2 regions of the Streptomyces sp. SP17BM10 genome follow, and region 1 is predicted to be linked to the other one. Evidence: predicted binding sites of a transcription regulator. Region 1 holds the regulator's gene; the other holds the start of a gene.
The links. The regulator HspR, encoded in region 1, represses chaperone genes until heat shock. The targets are predictions, from matches to a motif close to TTGAGNNNNNNNNNCTCAA.
Positions count from the first base shown of each region.

Region 2: the regulator HspR is predicted to act here: its motif matches at 5,604-5,622, upstream of lon (endopeptidase La).

Region 1 covers NZ_JAQYXB010000674.1:184,936-192,895, forward strand. The annotation lists gene PUR71_RS35580 (hypothetical protein) at 1-543, opposite strand, end outside; gene PUR71_RS35585 (hypothetical protein) at 858-1,094, opposite strand; gene PUR71_RS35590 (TrmB family transcriptional regulator) at 1,128-2,156, opposite strand; gene PUR71_RS35595 (heat shock protein transcriptional repressor HspR) at 2,363-2,878, opposite strand; gene dnaJ (molecular chaperone DnaJ) at 2,904-4,049, opposite strand; gene grpE (nucleotide exchange factor GrpE) at 4,307-4,927, opposite strand; gene dnaK (molecular chaperone DnaK) at 4,924-6,774, opposite strand; gene PUR71_RS35615 ((Fe-S)-binding protein) at 7,083-7,960, shown strand, end outside.
Region 2 covers NZ_JAQYXB010000577.1:207,085-215,044, forward strand. The annotation lists gene PUR71_RS17920 (DUF3533 domain-containing protein) at 150-1,187, shown strand; gene PUR71_RS17925 (ROK family transcriptional regulator) at 1,277-2,494, opposite strand; gene PUR71_RS17930 (GtrA family protein) at 2,528-3,091, opposite strand; gene lon (endopeptidase La) at 3,185-5,581, opposite strand; gene PUR71_RS17940 (rhomboid-like protein) at 5,726-6,535, opposite strand; gene PUR71_RS17945 (response regulator transcription factor) at 7,106-7,843, shown strand; gene PUR71_RS17950 (HAMP domain-containing sensor histidine kinase) at 7,920-7,960, shown strand, end outside.

The DNA.
Region 1 (7,960 bases):
GGGAGCGGTCCAGAAGCCCTCGCGCAGGGACAGCGCCATGCCGGCCCAGTCGAGCGCGGTCTCGACGGTGTGGTTGAGCGCTTCCTGCGACCAGGTGTCGTCGAAGACCAGCGGCAGGACGGGGGCGACCTGCTCGATGGTGGCGATCAGCGGGTTGTGCGTGATGGCCTCGTCGACGAGGAGGACGATCGGCTTGCGCAGCGCGGAGGCCCAGCCCAGCTCCAGGCTCACCCCGGCCGACAGCGGGGCGCCGACGTAGGCGAACACCAGGTCCGCCGACTGCAGCGCCCGGAAGTCCGACGGGACCCGCGGCTCCGGTGCCCGCCCGGCGACGGTCCAGGCGTCGCTGTGGTGCGCGCTGTACACGGCGGCACCACTGCGCAGGAGCGTGGTGCGAAGCGTCGTCAGCCGCGTCCGGCTGGCGAGCGTCACCACACTGTCGGCCGGCCCGGTCAGCCGCATCAGCGGCGCGGCCAGGAACACACGTGCACGCCGGCCTTCGGTGGCCTGGCTGTCATGGTGACGCAGGTAGGGCTCGGTCATGTCGACTCCGGGGGAAGGCATTGGCACTCGGTTGCTCGCCGCCGACGCTGGCTTGGAGATTGGGGCGGGGGAAATCGGACGGATTTATCACTATTTCGACGCCCGTCCTGACGCGGCAGCCGAGAGGGAAGATCTTGGCAGCGCGGTGTGAGGACGTCAGCTGATCGTCCATCGAGCGGCGTCGGCAGTCCACCGATGCACGGTGGCATCCGTCTGCATGGCAGAGAGATGACACCCTCTTCCGCACGGGCGCGACGGTGACAGTCAGATACGGGGTGTGGCACGATCTGAGCGTTTGATTGTCTGCCGCCTGTTCATTCGACTGACAGGCCACTGAACAGGATTGGGGTGTGCGCGTGTCTCGTCTGCGTCAGGTCGCCAAGACGGCTGCGGTAGCGATATCTGCGGGCGTCCTTACCGTGCTGGGCTTCGGACTGCTTGTCACCGGCCATGATGCCGATGGATCTGCCCATGTCAATCATGTCGGACTTGGAGTCGATGTTAGTGCGACTTCGAATCAGGCGTCCGGCACCGCTTTGGACGGCGAACACCAGTGGACATGACAGAATGGGACTGACGAATCGTTATGCGCCGCCGGAAGCGGCGGGGAGGCGTGACGATTCGTCGGTCTCTTGTGACGAACGCGCCAGTGCCCAACCGAGTTGGAACAGCGATTCGACGTTGTAGTCCTCCCGCATCTCGGCCAGATGACGGGCGAGGGTGCGTTCGCTGATGCCGAGGCGGCGGGCGATGACCCTGTGGTTCGTTCCTTCGAGCAGAAGGTCGATGATGGTCTGGCGCATCCGCGACACGACCTGTTGCGGCACGGTCCGTCCGCCGGTGAAGTCCAGGCCCCGGTTCCAGTTCCGCTCGAACACCTCGTGCACGAGGAAGTGGATGACGGCGGGGTCGTGGATGAAGGCCGCCAGATTGAGGTCCTCCGCGACCGGGATGACGGCCAGCTGCCGGTCCACGATGATCAGCCTGGTATACGGCTCGTCGAGGGTGCGGAACCGTCCGCCGGCCTCGGTGATCTTCGCGACGTAGTCCCGGGTGGGGGCGTGGTACCTGGTGCTGGGATGGTAGATGGTCCGCACCGCAATACCGCGTTCGAGGTCGGCCAGGTCGTCGTCGAGCACGCGGGACAGAACGTCCGGCGGCCGCGGGCCGCCCGGCTGGGCCGCGAGTATCTCCTCTTTCGCCGTGGTCACGGCGTGGTTGATCCGTTGGCTGATCAGTGCCTTGCCGCGGACGTACTCGATAATTCCGCCGGACGGTTCCGGACGGTGAAACGCGTCCGCGAGACCCTGAAGGTCGCCGGGGACGGCTATCGCGCGCGACAGCAGGGCGAGTGCCTGGCGTTGCCACAGGGCGCTCAGACCGGTGGCGAGCTGTTGCGGATCGACCGCGACCAGAATCTGCGGATCATCCATGTCGGGAGTGAGGAGACCGATGTCCAACAGCTCGCTCAGGTGGCTGTAGTCGTGCTCCTCGATTTCACCGCGAGCTATCCGACCGTGCGCCCGGATTACCGCGAGGTAGAGATCGTGCGCCCCGGTAGAGAGAGTGCCCGTCGCACTGACACCCGGAATGGCGTCGTTCCTCCCGTTCATTCACGGCTCCTTCTTGACGACTGAACCCTGCCCTATGGCTGCACCCGAGCCCCATCGGTGATCCTAGATCCCGGCGCGGGATCTGGAAGTGGGCATTGTTCCACCATTGCGGAGCGGCGCTTCGATGGGCACCCTCTCACCACAAGTAAGCCGCCGGCACCCCCCGGACAGGAGGGAACCGGCGGCCGGGCCGGGGTTCAGCCAAGTCAGCGCTTCGGGCGCCAGACGACCAGGGCGCTCGACTGGGGGGTCGGGGGCTGGTAGGGGACGAGGTCGCGGCGGTAGGAGGCGTGGACGGCGGCTTCGCGCTGCTGGAGGGCGGTGGCGGCGCCCTCCAGGGAGTCGGCGAGTTCGGCGATGCGCGACTGGAGCGCGGTGACCTGGTTCTCCAGCTCGATGATCCGCTTGATGCCGGCGAGGTTGATGCCCTCGTCCTGGGAGAGCCGCTGGACCTCGCGCAGCTGCTGGATGTCCCGGGCGGAGTAGCGGCGGCCGCGGCCGGCGGTGCGGTCGGGGCAGACCAGGCCGAGGCGGTCGTACTGGCGCAGGGTCTGCGGGTGCAGGCCGGACAGCTCGGCGGCCACCGAGATCACGTACACCGGGGTGTCCTCGGTGAGCACGTACGGGGGCGGTGCCGCGGCGCGCCGGGGGCGGCGGCCGTCGCCGGGCAGGCCTTCGCCGAGGCCCGGGCCGATCGGGCCGTCGGGGGTCATCGGGGGCATCGGGTTCATCGGGGACATCTGGTCGTCACGCTCCCTTCGCCGCCCGGAACAGGGCGGCTCGTGGGTCGTCGGAGGCGGTGGCCTCGCGGTACTGCTCCAGGGCGGACAGCGCGTCGCCGGTGACGTGCTGCGGCACCACGACCTCGACGGTGACGAGGAGGTCGCCGCGGGTGCCGTCCTTGCGGGTGGCTCCCTTGCCGCGGGCCCGCATGGTGAGGCCGTTGGCGCTGCCCGGGGGCAGCTTGAGCTTCACGGCGGGGCCGCCGAGTGTGGGCACCTCGATGGTGCCGCCGAGCGCCGCCTCGGGGAAGGTGACCGGGACGGTGACGGTGAGGTTGTCGCCCTTGCGGCCGAAGACCGGGTGGGCGTCGACGTGCACGGTGACGTAGAGGTCGCCGGGCTGGCCGCCGCGTTCGCCCTGGGCGCCCTTGCCCTTGAGCCGGATGCGCTGGGCGTCCTGGACGCCGGCCGGGATGCGGACCTGCATGGTGCGGGCGGAGCTGGCCCGGCCGCTGCCGTGGCAGTCGGCGCAGGGGTCGTCGACGATCATGCCGCGGCCCTTGCAGTCCTTGCAGGGCTCGGAGAGCGCGAACGCGCCCTGGCCGCGGCTGACGGTGCCGGCGCCGACGCAGGTCGGGCAGACCCGCGGGGTGGTGCCGGACTTGGCGCCGGTGCCGTTGCAGACGCGGCAGGGGGCCTGGCTGGTCATCCGCAGCGGGACGGTCGCGCCGTCGACGGCCTCCTCGAAGGAGAGGGTGACCTCGGTCTCGACGTCGGCGCCGCGCCGGGGCTGGGCCTGCCGGCCGCCGCGGTTGAAGAGGCCGCCGAAGACGTCGCCGATGCCGCCGCTGCCGCCCTGGCTGCCGCTGAAGAGGTCGCCGAAGTCGAAGCTGTAGTTGCCGGTGCCGGGCCCGCCGGCGCGGAAGCCGCCGTTGGCGAAGAGGCTGCGGGCCTCGTCGTACTCCTTGCGGCGCTTCTCGTCGGACAGGACGTCGTACGCCTCGGAGATGTCCTTGAAGCGCTCCTCGGCCTTGGCGTCGCCCTTGTTGGCGTCCGGGTGGAACTCGCGCGCCAGCTTCCGGTAGGTCTTCTTGATCTCGGTGGCGGTGACGTCCTTGGGTACGCCGAGGACCTTGTAATAGTCCTTCTCGACGAAGTCCTTGCCACTCATGCGTCCACCTCGCTCCGCTCGGCAGCCGCGCCGCGGCACACGCACCTTTTAACGGTTCGCTCGCTGCGCTCGCTCACGGCTCCCGCCACCTCCCGATGTCCATCGTCACTGCGTTGTCAACAGCCCGGCCGCCTGGGCCCGTTGCCGACAGTGCGCTGCGGAGCCGGCCGCCGTACTGGCCGGCGTACGACTCCGCAGCGCACTGGTTGGGTCAACTGTCGCGGGCTGGCGCCCGCCACAGGTCTTCAGCTGTCAGGTCAGCTGTCCGCGCCACCATCGGCCTTGTCCGACTTCTCGGACTTGGCGGCGTCGGTGTCCGGCCCGGCCGTGGTCTGGGTGCCCGGCTGGGGCTCCGCGACCGCGACCATCGCCGGGCGGATGATCCGCTCGCCGATCCGGTAGCCGGGCTGGAGGATCTGCACGCAGGTGTCCTCGGTGACGTCCGAGGAGTAGCTGTGCATCAGCGCCTCGTGCATGGTCGGGTCGAAGGGCTCGCCCTCCTTGCCGAACTGCTGGAGGCCCAGCTTGGCGACGACCGTCTCCAGCGATTCGGAGACGGACTTGAAGCCGCCGGTGACCTCGCCGTGCTCGCGGGCGCGGCCGATGTCGTCCAGGACCGGGATCAGGGACTCCAGGATGTTGGAGACCGCGATCTCGCGGACGGTGAGCCGGTCGCGCTCGACCCGCTTGCGGTAGTTCTGGTACTCGGCCTGGAGTCGCTGCAGGTCCGCGGTGCGCTCGGTGGCCTCGCGCTTGGCGGCGGCCAGCTCGGCCGACACGTCGCCGGAGCCGGCCGCGGCGGCCTCCTCGGCGGCCTTGATCACGGCCTCCTCGGCGGCGTCATCGCCGGGCTTGCCGCCCTGCGGCTTGTCGGTCATGCCGCACCGCCCTTGGGCTTGTCGTGCTTCTCGTCGTCCACGATCTCGGCGTCGACGACGTCGTCGTCCTTGCCGTGGGCGGCGGAGTCGCCGGCGGGGGCGGCACCGGCGGCGTCGGCGTTGGCGTAGAGGGCCTGGCCGAGCTTCTGCGCGGTGGTGGAGACCTTCTCCGAGGCCTCGCGGATCTTCGCGACGTCCTCGCCCTTCAGGGCCTCCTTGAGCTCGCCGACGGCGGTCTCGACCTCGGACTTGACGTCGGCCGGGAGCTTGTCGGTGTTGTCCGCGATGAACTTCTCGGTCGAGTAGACGAGCTGCTCGGCGGAGTTGCGGGTCTCGACGGCCTCGCGGCGCTTGTGGTCGTCCTCGGCGTACTGCTCGGCCTCGCGGCGCATGCGGTCGACCTCGTCCTTCGGCAGCGAGGAGCCGCCGGTGACGGTCATCTTCTGCTCCTTGCCGGTGCCGAGGTCCTTCGCGCCGACGTGCATGATGCCGTTGGCGTCGATGTCGAAGGTGACCTCGATCTGGGGCAGGCCGCGCGGCGCCGGCGGGAGGCCGGTCAGCTCGAACATGCCGAGCTTCTTGTTGTACGCGGCGATCTCGCGCTCGCCCTGGTAGACCTGGATCTGCACGGACGGCTGGTTGTCCTCGGCCGTGGTGAAGATCTCCGAGCGCTTGGTCGGGATCGTGGTGTTGCGCTCGATCAGCTTGGTCATGATGCCGCCCTTGGTCTCGATGCCGAGGGACAGCGGGGTGACGTCGAGCAGCAGGACGTCCTTGACCTCGCCCTTGAGGACACCGGCCTGGAGCGAGGCGCCGATGGCGACGACCTCGTCCGGGTTGACGCCCTTGTTGGCGTCCTTGCCGCCGGTCAGCTCCTTGACGAGCTCGGCGACGGCCGGCATGCGGGTCGAGCCGCCGACGAGGACGACGTGGTCGATCTCGGCGAGCGAGATGCCGGCGTCCTTGATGACGTTGTTGAACGGCACCTTGCAGCGCTCGAGCAGGTCGGCGGTGAGCTGCTGGAACTGGGCGCGGGTGAGCTTCTCGTCCAGGTGCAGCGGGCCCTCGGCGGAAGCCGTGATGTAGGGCAGGTTGATCGAGGTCTCGGAGGACGAGGACAGCTCGATCTTGGCCTTCTCGGCGGCCTCGCGCAGACGCTGCAGGGCCATCTTGTCCTTGGACAGGTCCACGCCGTGGCCGGACTGGAAGACCTTGACCAGGTGGTCGACGACGCGCTGGTCCCAGTCGTCGCCGCCGAGGTGGTTGTCACCGTTGGTGGCCTTCACCTCGACGACCCCGTCGCCGATCTCCAGCAGGGAGACGTCGAAGGTGCCGCCGCCGAGGTCGAAGACCAGGATGGTCTGGTCGTCCTTGTCCAGGCCGTAGGCCAGGGCGGCCGCGGTCGGCTCGTTGACGATGCGCAGGACGTTGAGGCCCGCGATCTCACCGGCCTCCTTGGTGGCCTGGCGCTCGGAGTCGTTGAAGTAGGCCGGGACGGTGATGACCGCGTCGGTGACGGTCTCGCCCAGGTAGGCCTCCGCGTCCCGCTTCAGCTTCTGCAGGATGAAGGCGCTGATCTGCTGGGGGTTGAAGTCCTTGCCGTCCAGGTTGATCTTCCACCCGGTGCCCATGTGGCGCTTGACCGAGCGGATGGTGCGGTCGACGTTGGTGACCGCCTGGCGCTTGGCCACCTCGCCGACCAGGACCTCGCCGTTCTTCGCGAAAGCGACGACGGACGGCGTGGTCCGCGCGCCCTCGGCGTTCGTGATGACGGTGGGCTCGCCACCCTCCAGAACGCTGACGACCGAGTTCGTCGTACCGAGGTCGATGCCGACCGCGCGTGCCATCGTAGATACCTCCACGGAAGAGTTGAGCTTTACGGACTCAAGGATGCCCGACCCGTCGGACATCGTCAACAGCCATGAGTCAGTGGCGCTCAACTTTGCTGATGCTCGACTTGGCCGGCACCGGAACTCCCGGCCGGGCACGCGGAGTGGAGTCACGTGACTGCCGCCATACCTTGAGAACCTTCTGAGAACTGTTGACGAGCGGTAATGTCCGGGCCGTCGGCCCGGCAAGTTACCGACGAGTACACTCCCCTGGTAAAGACGTAGAACCCGGACTGCTCAACCGCAAGCCGCAGGAGACGGAGCCGATGCAGCTAGCAGCGATCGTCATCTCGCTGGTCACGTTCGTGATCGGCACCGCGCTCGCCCTTCGTGCGGCGTGGCACATCTTCAAGGTGGTGCTGACCGGTGCGCCGGACACCACCCGTTTCGGCAAGCCCGCCCGGCGCGTGAAGACCGTCGCGGTCGAGTTCATCGGCCACACCAGGATGAACCGCTGGGGCATCGTCGGCGTCGCGCACTGGTTCGTCGCGGTCGGCTTCTTCAGCCTGGTCCTGACCATCGTCAACGCGATGGGCCAGCTCTTCGACGCCGAGTTCGAGCTGCCGGTCATCGGGCACTGGGTGGTCTGGCAGCTCTTCGTCGAGCTCGTCGGCACCCTCACCACCCTGGGCATCCTGACCCTGATCGTGATCCGCCTGATGAGCCTGCCGTCGCGCTCCGGCCGCAAGTCCCGCTTCGCCGGCTCGATCGCCTGGCAGGCCTTCTACGTCGAGTACACGATCCTCGGCATCGGCCTGTGCATCCTGATGCTGCGCGCCCTGGAGGGCGCCCTCAACGGTGTCGACTCCTACGGCCCGGCGCACCTGGTGTCCTACCCGATCACCTCCGCGCTGAGCGGCCTGTCGCACGGCACGCTGGAGAACCTGGTCTGGATCTTCGCGACGCTGAAGATCTGCATCTCCTTCGCCTGGGCGATCACCATCGGCCTCAACCCCTCGATGGGCGTGGCCTGGCACCGCTTCCTCGGCTTCTTCAACATCTACTTCAAGCGTGACGAGGACGGCGGCACCGCGCTCGGCGCCCTCCGTCCGATGACCTCCGGCGGCCAGCCGATCGACTTCGAGGACCCGGCCGAGGACGCCGTCTTCGGCGTCTCCCAGGTCGAGCACTTCTCCTGGAAGGG
Region 2 (7,960 bases), on a different contig from region 1:
CAGCGGCCGTGGCCGGAACGCGGCGCGCGAGGTGCGACAAGCCAACTACTTCATGGTATGAAGTATCGGTTCTCGTAGCATCCGTTTTCGCTCGAAACGTGGGTTTCCCCCCGAAACCGCAGGTTTCCCCCGATACCAAGGAGATGTGGATGGCCACCCCGGGGCAGGGTTTCGTCGCCGAACTGAAGGGAGCGATCACCCCGCGCGCAGCGCTGATGGTGATCGCCGTGCTGCTGCTCCAACTCGGCTTCATCACGTCGTACGTCGGGGCGCTGCACAAGCCGGCCCCGCACAACCTGTCGATCGCGGTGGTCGCCCCGCCGCAGGTCGCGCCCAAGCTGGTCGGCGCGCTGGAGTCGGTGCCGAACGACGCCGTGAAGCCGGTCACGGCGCCGGACGCCGAGACCGCGACCCAGCAGATCAAGGACCAGAAGGTCTACGCCGCGCTGATCTTCGACCCGGCCGGCACCGAGGACACCCTGCTGACCGGCGGCGCCCGCGGCACCTCGGCCGCCAAGGCGGCCGAGAGCATCACGACCGCGCTGGAGAAGTCCCAGGGCCGCACCGTCAAGGTCGAGGACGTCGTCCCGCTGGCCAAGGGCGACACCAACGGCCTCTCCGCCTTCTACCTGGTCATCGGCTGGTGCGTCGGCGGCTACCTGGTCGCCTCGATCCTCGGCATCAGCGCGGGCTCCAAGCCGGCCAACGTCCACCGCCTGCTGATCCGGCTCGGCGCGCTGGCGCTGTACTCGATCGCGGCCGGCGTCCTCGGCACCCTGATCGCCGGTCCGATCCTGGACGCGCTGCCCGGCTCGATCCTGAGCCTGTCGGCGGTGGGCGCCCTGGTGGTGTTCACGGTGGGCGCGTTCACCATGGCGCTGCAGTGCCTGTTCGGCATCGTCGGCATCGGCATCGCGGTGCTGATCTTCGTCGTGCTCGGCAACCCGAGCGCGGGCGGGGTCTACCCGGCACCGATGATGCCGCCGTTCTGGCGCGCGATCGGCTCGTGGATCCCGAACGGCGCCGGTACGGCCGCGACCAAGTCGATCGCCTACTTCGGCACGACGAACATGGCGATGCCGCTCCTGGTGCTCGTCGTGTGGGCGGTCCTCGGCGTGGCGGCCGCCCTGCTGGCCGTCGTGCGCGGCCCGCGCTCGGGCGACCGGGAACTGGTCCAGGAGGCCTGAGCCCCCGCACCGCGCCTGCCGCACCACCGCACCACCGGCACCACCGCAGAAACGTTCCCCCGGCCCCAGTGGCCGGGGGCACGGCCGTCTCAGCCGCCCGCGAGCCGGCCCGGGTCCGCCACGACGGCGCGCACCACCCCGACGGCGGCGCCCAGCAGCGGCCCGCGCCGCCCGAGCCGGGAGACCGTCAGCCGGTCCTCCGACCAGGGGCGGACGGTCACCCGGGCGCCCATCTCGGCCCGCATCGAGGGCAGCAGCCAGGGCGCCAGCTGGGCGTAGCCGCCGCCGAGCACCACCTCGGCCGGGTCCAGCAGGTTGACCGCGCCGGACGCCGCGATGCCCAGCGCCGCCCCGGCCCCCGCCAGCGCCTCGCGCACCTCCTCGTCCCCGGCCTCGGCGCGCTCGGCGAGCAGGGCCACCCAGTCGCCGCGGACGCCCTCCAGCCCGGCCGCGCGCAGCACCGCCGCCTCCCCCGCGTACTGCTCCAGGCAGCCGTGCGCGCCGCACGCGCAGCGCGGCCCGTCCGGGCGGACCGGCACGTGGCCGAGCTCGCCCGCGTAACCGTGCGCGCCGCGCAGCAGCCGGCCCCCGATCACGATCGCCGCGCCGACGCCAGCCTCGGCGGAGACGTGCAGGAAGTGGTCCGGGCCGCCGCCCAGCCAGAGTTCGGCGAGCCCGCCGAGGTTGGCCTCGTTGTCCGCGTCGATCGCGAGCTCCGCCAGGTCCTCCGAACCGGCCGCGCGCAGGGCCAGGCGCAGTTCGGCGGCGAGCGGCACCTCCCGCCAGCCGAGATTGGCGGCCCGCTGGAGCACCCCGCCGGCGCTGCCGACCAGGCCGGGCACGGCGAGCGAGAGCGCGGCCGGGCGCAGGCCCGCGTCGGCGACGGCCCGGCGCAGCAGTTCGGCGAGGTCGGCCATGACGGCGGCGGGCGTGCGGCCCCGGTTGCGGATCTCCTGGCGGCGCCAGGAGACGACCCCGCCGCGCAGGTCGACGACGCAGGCGCCGAGGTGCTCGACGCCGATCTCGGCGCCGAGGCCGCCGGGCCCGTGCGGGTTGAGGCCGAGCGCGGTGCCGGGGCGGCCGACCTTGCCGCTCGGCGCGGCCGGGCCCTCCTCGACGACCAGGCCGCCGGCGATCAGCTCCTCGGCGAGCGAGGAGACCGCCGCCCGGGTGAGGCCGGTCTCCGCGGCGACCTCGGCGCGGGAGCGCGGGGCCCGCGCGATCACGCCGAGCACCAGCGCCAGGTTGGCCCGACGCATGCCCTGCTGGCTGGCGGGTCCGCTCCGGACGCCGTCCGGTTCACGCATGCGCCCACCCCGCTCCCTGGCGGTCACCCGGCCTCACGGCGCCCCGGGCACCTCCCGGGACGTCTCGTGTGCAGCGTAACCGGGTTCGAGGGGCGGCTGCGTCCCGGTGACGACGGGCTCGGCGAGGCGGGTGAACACCCAGCGCTGCATCGCCCAGAAGCGGAAGAGCATCGCCACGAAGGTGCCGACGACCATGCCGCTGAGGAAGTCCGCGACCTCCTGGGTGAAGGCGCCGACGTACGGCTCGCGCAGGTCCAGGACGTACCGCGAGAGCGCCAGCGGCACGTCGTTGACGGCGATCGCCACCGCGCTGACCAGGAAGAACAGCACCGCCTCGCGCCGCTGCCCCTGGGCCCGGAAGGCCCAGCGGCGGTTCAGCACGTAGGAGACGGCGGTGGCGATGACGGTCGCGATGGTCAGGGCGACCACCGGCTTGTGCTCCAGGACGGTGAACTTCAGCTCGAAGTTGATCACCGTGGTGAGCGCGAAGCAGCTGCCGCCGACCAGCAGGAACTTCACCAGCCTGCGGTGGCGCAGCAGGAACGGGCGCAGCCGCGCCGGCACCCGGGCCAGGGCGCGCTGAGTGGGGGACGGCATCTTCGCAGTCTCGCACGCGGCTGCGCCGTCCCCTCGTCAAAACGGCCGGGGTCGGAGCAGCGCTGCTGCTCCGACCCCGGCCGTGAACCCGCGTCAGGCTGCGGCGACGAGGACCTCGGCCGGCTCCAGGGCCAGCTTGAGCACCTCACGGACGTCCGCCACGGGGTGCACGGTCAGCCGCTCCAGCACCTCGGCCGGGACGTCGTCCAGGTCGGCCTCGTTGCGCTTGGGGATGATCACCGTGGTGACCCCGGCCCGGTCGGCGGCGAGCAGCTTCTGCTTCACCCCGCCGATCGGCAGCACCCGCCCGGTCAGCGACACCTCGCCCGTCATCGCCACGTCCGGGCGCACCTTGCGGCCGGAGAGCAGCGAGGCGAGCGCGGTGGTCATGGTGATGCCGGCGCTCGGCCCGTCCTTGGGGACGGCCCCGGCCGGGACGTGCAGGTGCACGCCGCGGTCGCGCAGCGAGGTGACGGGCAGCTCCAGCTCGGCACCGCGCGAGCGCAGGAAGGAGAGCGCGATGTGCGCGGACTCCTTCATGACGTCGCCCAGCTGCCCGGTCAGGGTCACCCCGGTGCCGCCCGTCTCGGCGTCGGCGAGCGAGGCCTCGATGTAGAGGACGTCGCCGCCGGCGCCCGTCACCGCGAGGCCGGTGGCCACGCCGGGGACGGCGGTGCGCCGCTCGGCCGGCTCCTGGGCGGCCTCCGGCACGTGGTGCGGGCGGCCGATCAGGGCGCGCAGGTCCTCCGCGCCGATCACGGCGGGCAGCTCGCGCTGGCCGAGCTCGGTCTGCGCGGCGATCTTGCGCAGGACCCGGGCGATCGAGCGCTCCAGGTTCCGCACGCCGGCCTCGCGGGTGTACTCCCCGGCGAGCCTGCGCAGCGCCGACTCCTCGACGCTCACCTGCTCGCCGCCGAGCCCGGCCCGCTCCAGCTGGCGCGGGAGCAGGTGGTCGCGGGCGATGACGACCTTCTCGTCCTCGGTGTAGCCGTCGAGCCGGACGAGCTCCATCCGGTCGAGCAACGGCTCGGGGATCGCTTCCAGCACGTTGGCGGTGGCGAGGAAGACGACGTCGGAGAGGTCGAGCTCGACCTCGAGGTAGTGGTCGCGGAACGTGTGGTTCTGCGCCGGGTCCAGCACCTCCAGCAGGGCGGCGGCCGGGTCGCCCCGGTAGTCGGAGCCGACCTTGTCGATCTCGTCGAGCAGGACGACCGGGTTCATCGAGCCGGCCTCCTTGATCGCCCGGACCAGGCGGCCGGGCAGCGCGCCGACGTAGGTGCGCCGGTGGCCGCGGATCTCGGCCTCGTCGCGGACGCCGCCGAGCGCGACCCGGACGAACGTGCGGCCCATCGCGCGGGCCACCGACTCGCCGAGCGAGGTCTTGCCGACCCCGGGCGGCCCGACCAGGGCCAGCACGGCGCCCCCTCGGCGCCCGCCGACCAGCCCGAGCCCCTGCTCGGAGCGGCGCTTGCGCACGGCGAGGTACTCGACGATGCGGTCCTTCACGTCGCCGAGGCCGGCGTGGTCGGCGTCCAGCACCGCGCGGGCGCCGGCGATGTCGTACGCGTCCTCGGTGCGCTCGTTCCACGGCAGCTCCAGGACGGTGTCCAGCCAGGTGCGGATCCACGAGCCCTCGGGGGACTGGTCGGAGGCGCGCTCCAGCTTGTCGACCTCCTTGAGCGCGGCCTCGCGGACGCCCGCGGGCAGGTCGGCCGCCTCGACGCGGGCGCGGTAGTCGCCCTCCTCGTCGGCCGGGTCGCCGTTGAGCTCGGCCAGCTCCTTGCGGACGGCCTCCAGCTGGCGGCGGAGCAGGAACTCCTTCTGCTGCCTGGCCACGCCCTCCTCGACGTCCTTGCGGATGGTGTCGTTGACCTCCTCCTCGGCGAGGTGGTCGCGCAGCAGCGTCAGCGCGTACTCCAGGCGGGCGACCTGGTCGGCCTCCAGCAGCACCTTGAGCTTCTGCTCGGCGGTGGCGAAGGGTGCGTAGCCGATGTTGTCGGCGAGCTCGCCGACGCCCTCGATCTGGGCCACCCGGTCGACGATCTGCCAGGCGCCGCGCCGGCGCAGCCACTGGGTGGACAGCGCCTTGTACTCCTTGACCAGCTCGGCGGCCCGGCCGGCCACCGGCATGCCGACCGAGGACTCCCGGAACGGCGTGGTCTCGACCCACAGGGCGGCGCCGGGACCGGTGGTGCCGGCCCCGATCCGGACCCGCCGCACGGCGCGCACCAGCGCCGCCGGGTCGCCGTCGGCCAGCCGGCCGACCTGCTCGACGGCGGCCAGCGTGCCGACCGCCGCGTACGAGCCGTCCACCCGCGGGACCAGCAGGACCTGCGGCTTGCCGGCGCCGCCGGCCGCCGCGCGGGCGGCCTCCACGGCGGCGCGCACCTCGGTGTCCTTCAGGTCCAGCGGGACGACCATGCCCGGCAGGACGACCTCGTCGTCGAGCGGCAGCACGGGCAGGGTGAGCGGTGTGGACGTCGATGCCATGATCTCTCCCCGGTCAGTGAACTTGAGTCGACCTGACTAAGGCTTCACGGGCGCCGGATGTTCCCCGGCCGTTGTTCGCTGTGAGCGAACGGAAAAGCGGCCCAGATAGGGCGGCGGGAAGGTCGTCAAAAACCCCCGAACGAGTTAACGGACGTCCAAGACCGGGGCTCCGCCGGCCGCCGCGGCCGGCCCGGCACCGGCCTCCGGCGCCTCCGCGCGCAGCGGCCGCGGCCCGCGCCGGGGGCCGCGGCGCAGCCAGCGCCACAGCGCCACGCCGGTCAGCACCGCCACCGGGTGTCCCACCGCGGTGACCAGGTCGTTCTCGGTGAGGACCTGCTCGGCGATCAGCGCCGCCGCGCCGCCCAGCGCCAAGAGCCGCCCGCGCCAGGGGAGCAGCCCGGCGAGCGCGCCGAGGCTGACCAGCACGCCGTAGCTGACCCCGATGTCCAGGTAGTCCATCGCCGCGGACTCCAGCCGCCCGGTCTCCACGGCAGTGATCACCACCGCCTGGGACAGCAGCGTGGCCGTCACGTGCCCGATCGCGAATACCGCCGCCGCCCGCCGGGACCCGACCCGGCGCTCCAGCGGCGCGACGGTGAAGGCGAATCCCCAGAGGTAGGGCATCCACACCTCGCCGGCCACCCAGAAACCGCTCAGCAGCAGCGCCCGCAATGGGTGGTGCAAAAGATTGTGGCCGTCCGAACTGGAGGCCTCCTGCAGGCGCAGGACGAGATCAGGATCCGCGAGTTCGGCAAAGGTCGTGGTGGCGCCCACCACGGCGAGATATCCGAGGGCGAAAGGGTTGCGCCGGGGCGTCGGCACCCGGTCCAGCAGCCACTGCGCCACCCCGGTGCGCAGCCCGAGCCGGAGCATCCCGTACGGCGGCGCGGCCCACGGCGGGCACGGTCCCGGGCGCGGCCCCACCGGTCCGCCACCGCGCCGCAGTCCAGCCATGCCGCCTCCGCTCCACGCCCGCAGCCACCGGTCCCCCGGTTCCCGCCCGGGGGAACCAACGTACCGGCGTGCGCCCGCAATCCCTCCCGCGGGGCGTTGTCGTGATCACGTTACGTCGAGGTTCTGAGAGCCAGCTGAGAAAAGCCCGTGAAGACCGGTGGACCGGCCGGCCGGTCGGAATCCGGTATTGGTCCATACCTACTTCCATTTGACCCGTCAGTAGCGGCCCTGACCGGCGACTTGGCCTCAATTCGACTGCATACGTACCGTTACGCAGTGAAAAAACGCCGGGTAAGGTATCGGCCCGTGCCCACTCGTGAGTGGGTCCGAGAGCGGGCCGGAACCGGCCCAACGGGCCGGAAACGTCCGGTCCACCTGCCGGGAGGCACCCGCTGTCCGTACGCTGCGAAGTGCGCGGGAGAAGCGGGTGGCCGACCTCCGCCCTCCGATCCGCGCACGCGACGGGACGGCGGACCCGGCACACAGTCCACGACGGAACAAGACTACGAAGCGGAGCCCCGCCATCCCCACAGGTGGCCGGCCCGCAGCCCTGGGGGCGGTGGCGTGACCGTGACAGAGATTCAGCAGGACAACAGCAACAGCGGCGGCACGGTGAGCAGCCAGCGCAGAGTGCTGGTGGTGGAGGACGAGCCCACGATCGCCGAGTCGATCGCGGCCCGGCTGGGCGCGGAGGGCTTCAAGGTCGCCGTGGCCCACGACGGCCCCGGCGCGGTCGACGGCTTCCACACCTGGCAGCCGGACCTGGTCGTCCTCGACATCATGCTGCCCGGCTTCGACGGCCTCGAAGTGTGCCGCCGGATCCAGGCCCAGCGACCGGTGCCGGTACTGATGCTGACCGCGCGCGACGACGAGACGGACCTGCTGGTCGGCCTCGGCGTCGGTGCCGACGACTACATGACCAAGCCCTTCTCCATGCGCGAACTGGCCGCCCGGGTCAACGTGCTGCTGCGCCGCGTCGAGCGCGCCCAGCAGGCCGCCCGCACGCCCGCGCTCGGCTCGCTGCGCTTCGGCGAGCTGGAGATCGACCACGTGCAGCGCCGGGTGCGGCTCGCCTCGGGCGACGTCCACCTGACGCCCACCGAGTTCGACCTGCTCGCCTGCCTGGCCGCCCAGCCGCGCGCCGTGCTCACCCGCGAGCAGCTGCTGGCCGAGGTGTGGGACTGGACCGACGCGTCCGGCACCCGCACCGTCGACAGCCACGTCAAGGCGCTGCGCCGGAAGATCGGCGCCAGCTGGATCCGCACCGTCCACGGTGTCGGCTACGCGCTGGAGGCCCCGCTCTCCTAGCGGCGCCTCGGGCATCGGGCCTCCGGGGGGCCCGTGTCCCGAACCGCCGTACCCACGCGGGGGACGACAGGGACCAATGACCTTTCCACAGCAACGCAACGGCGACGCCGACGGCAC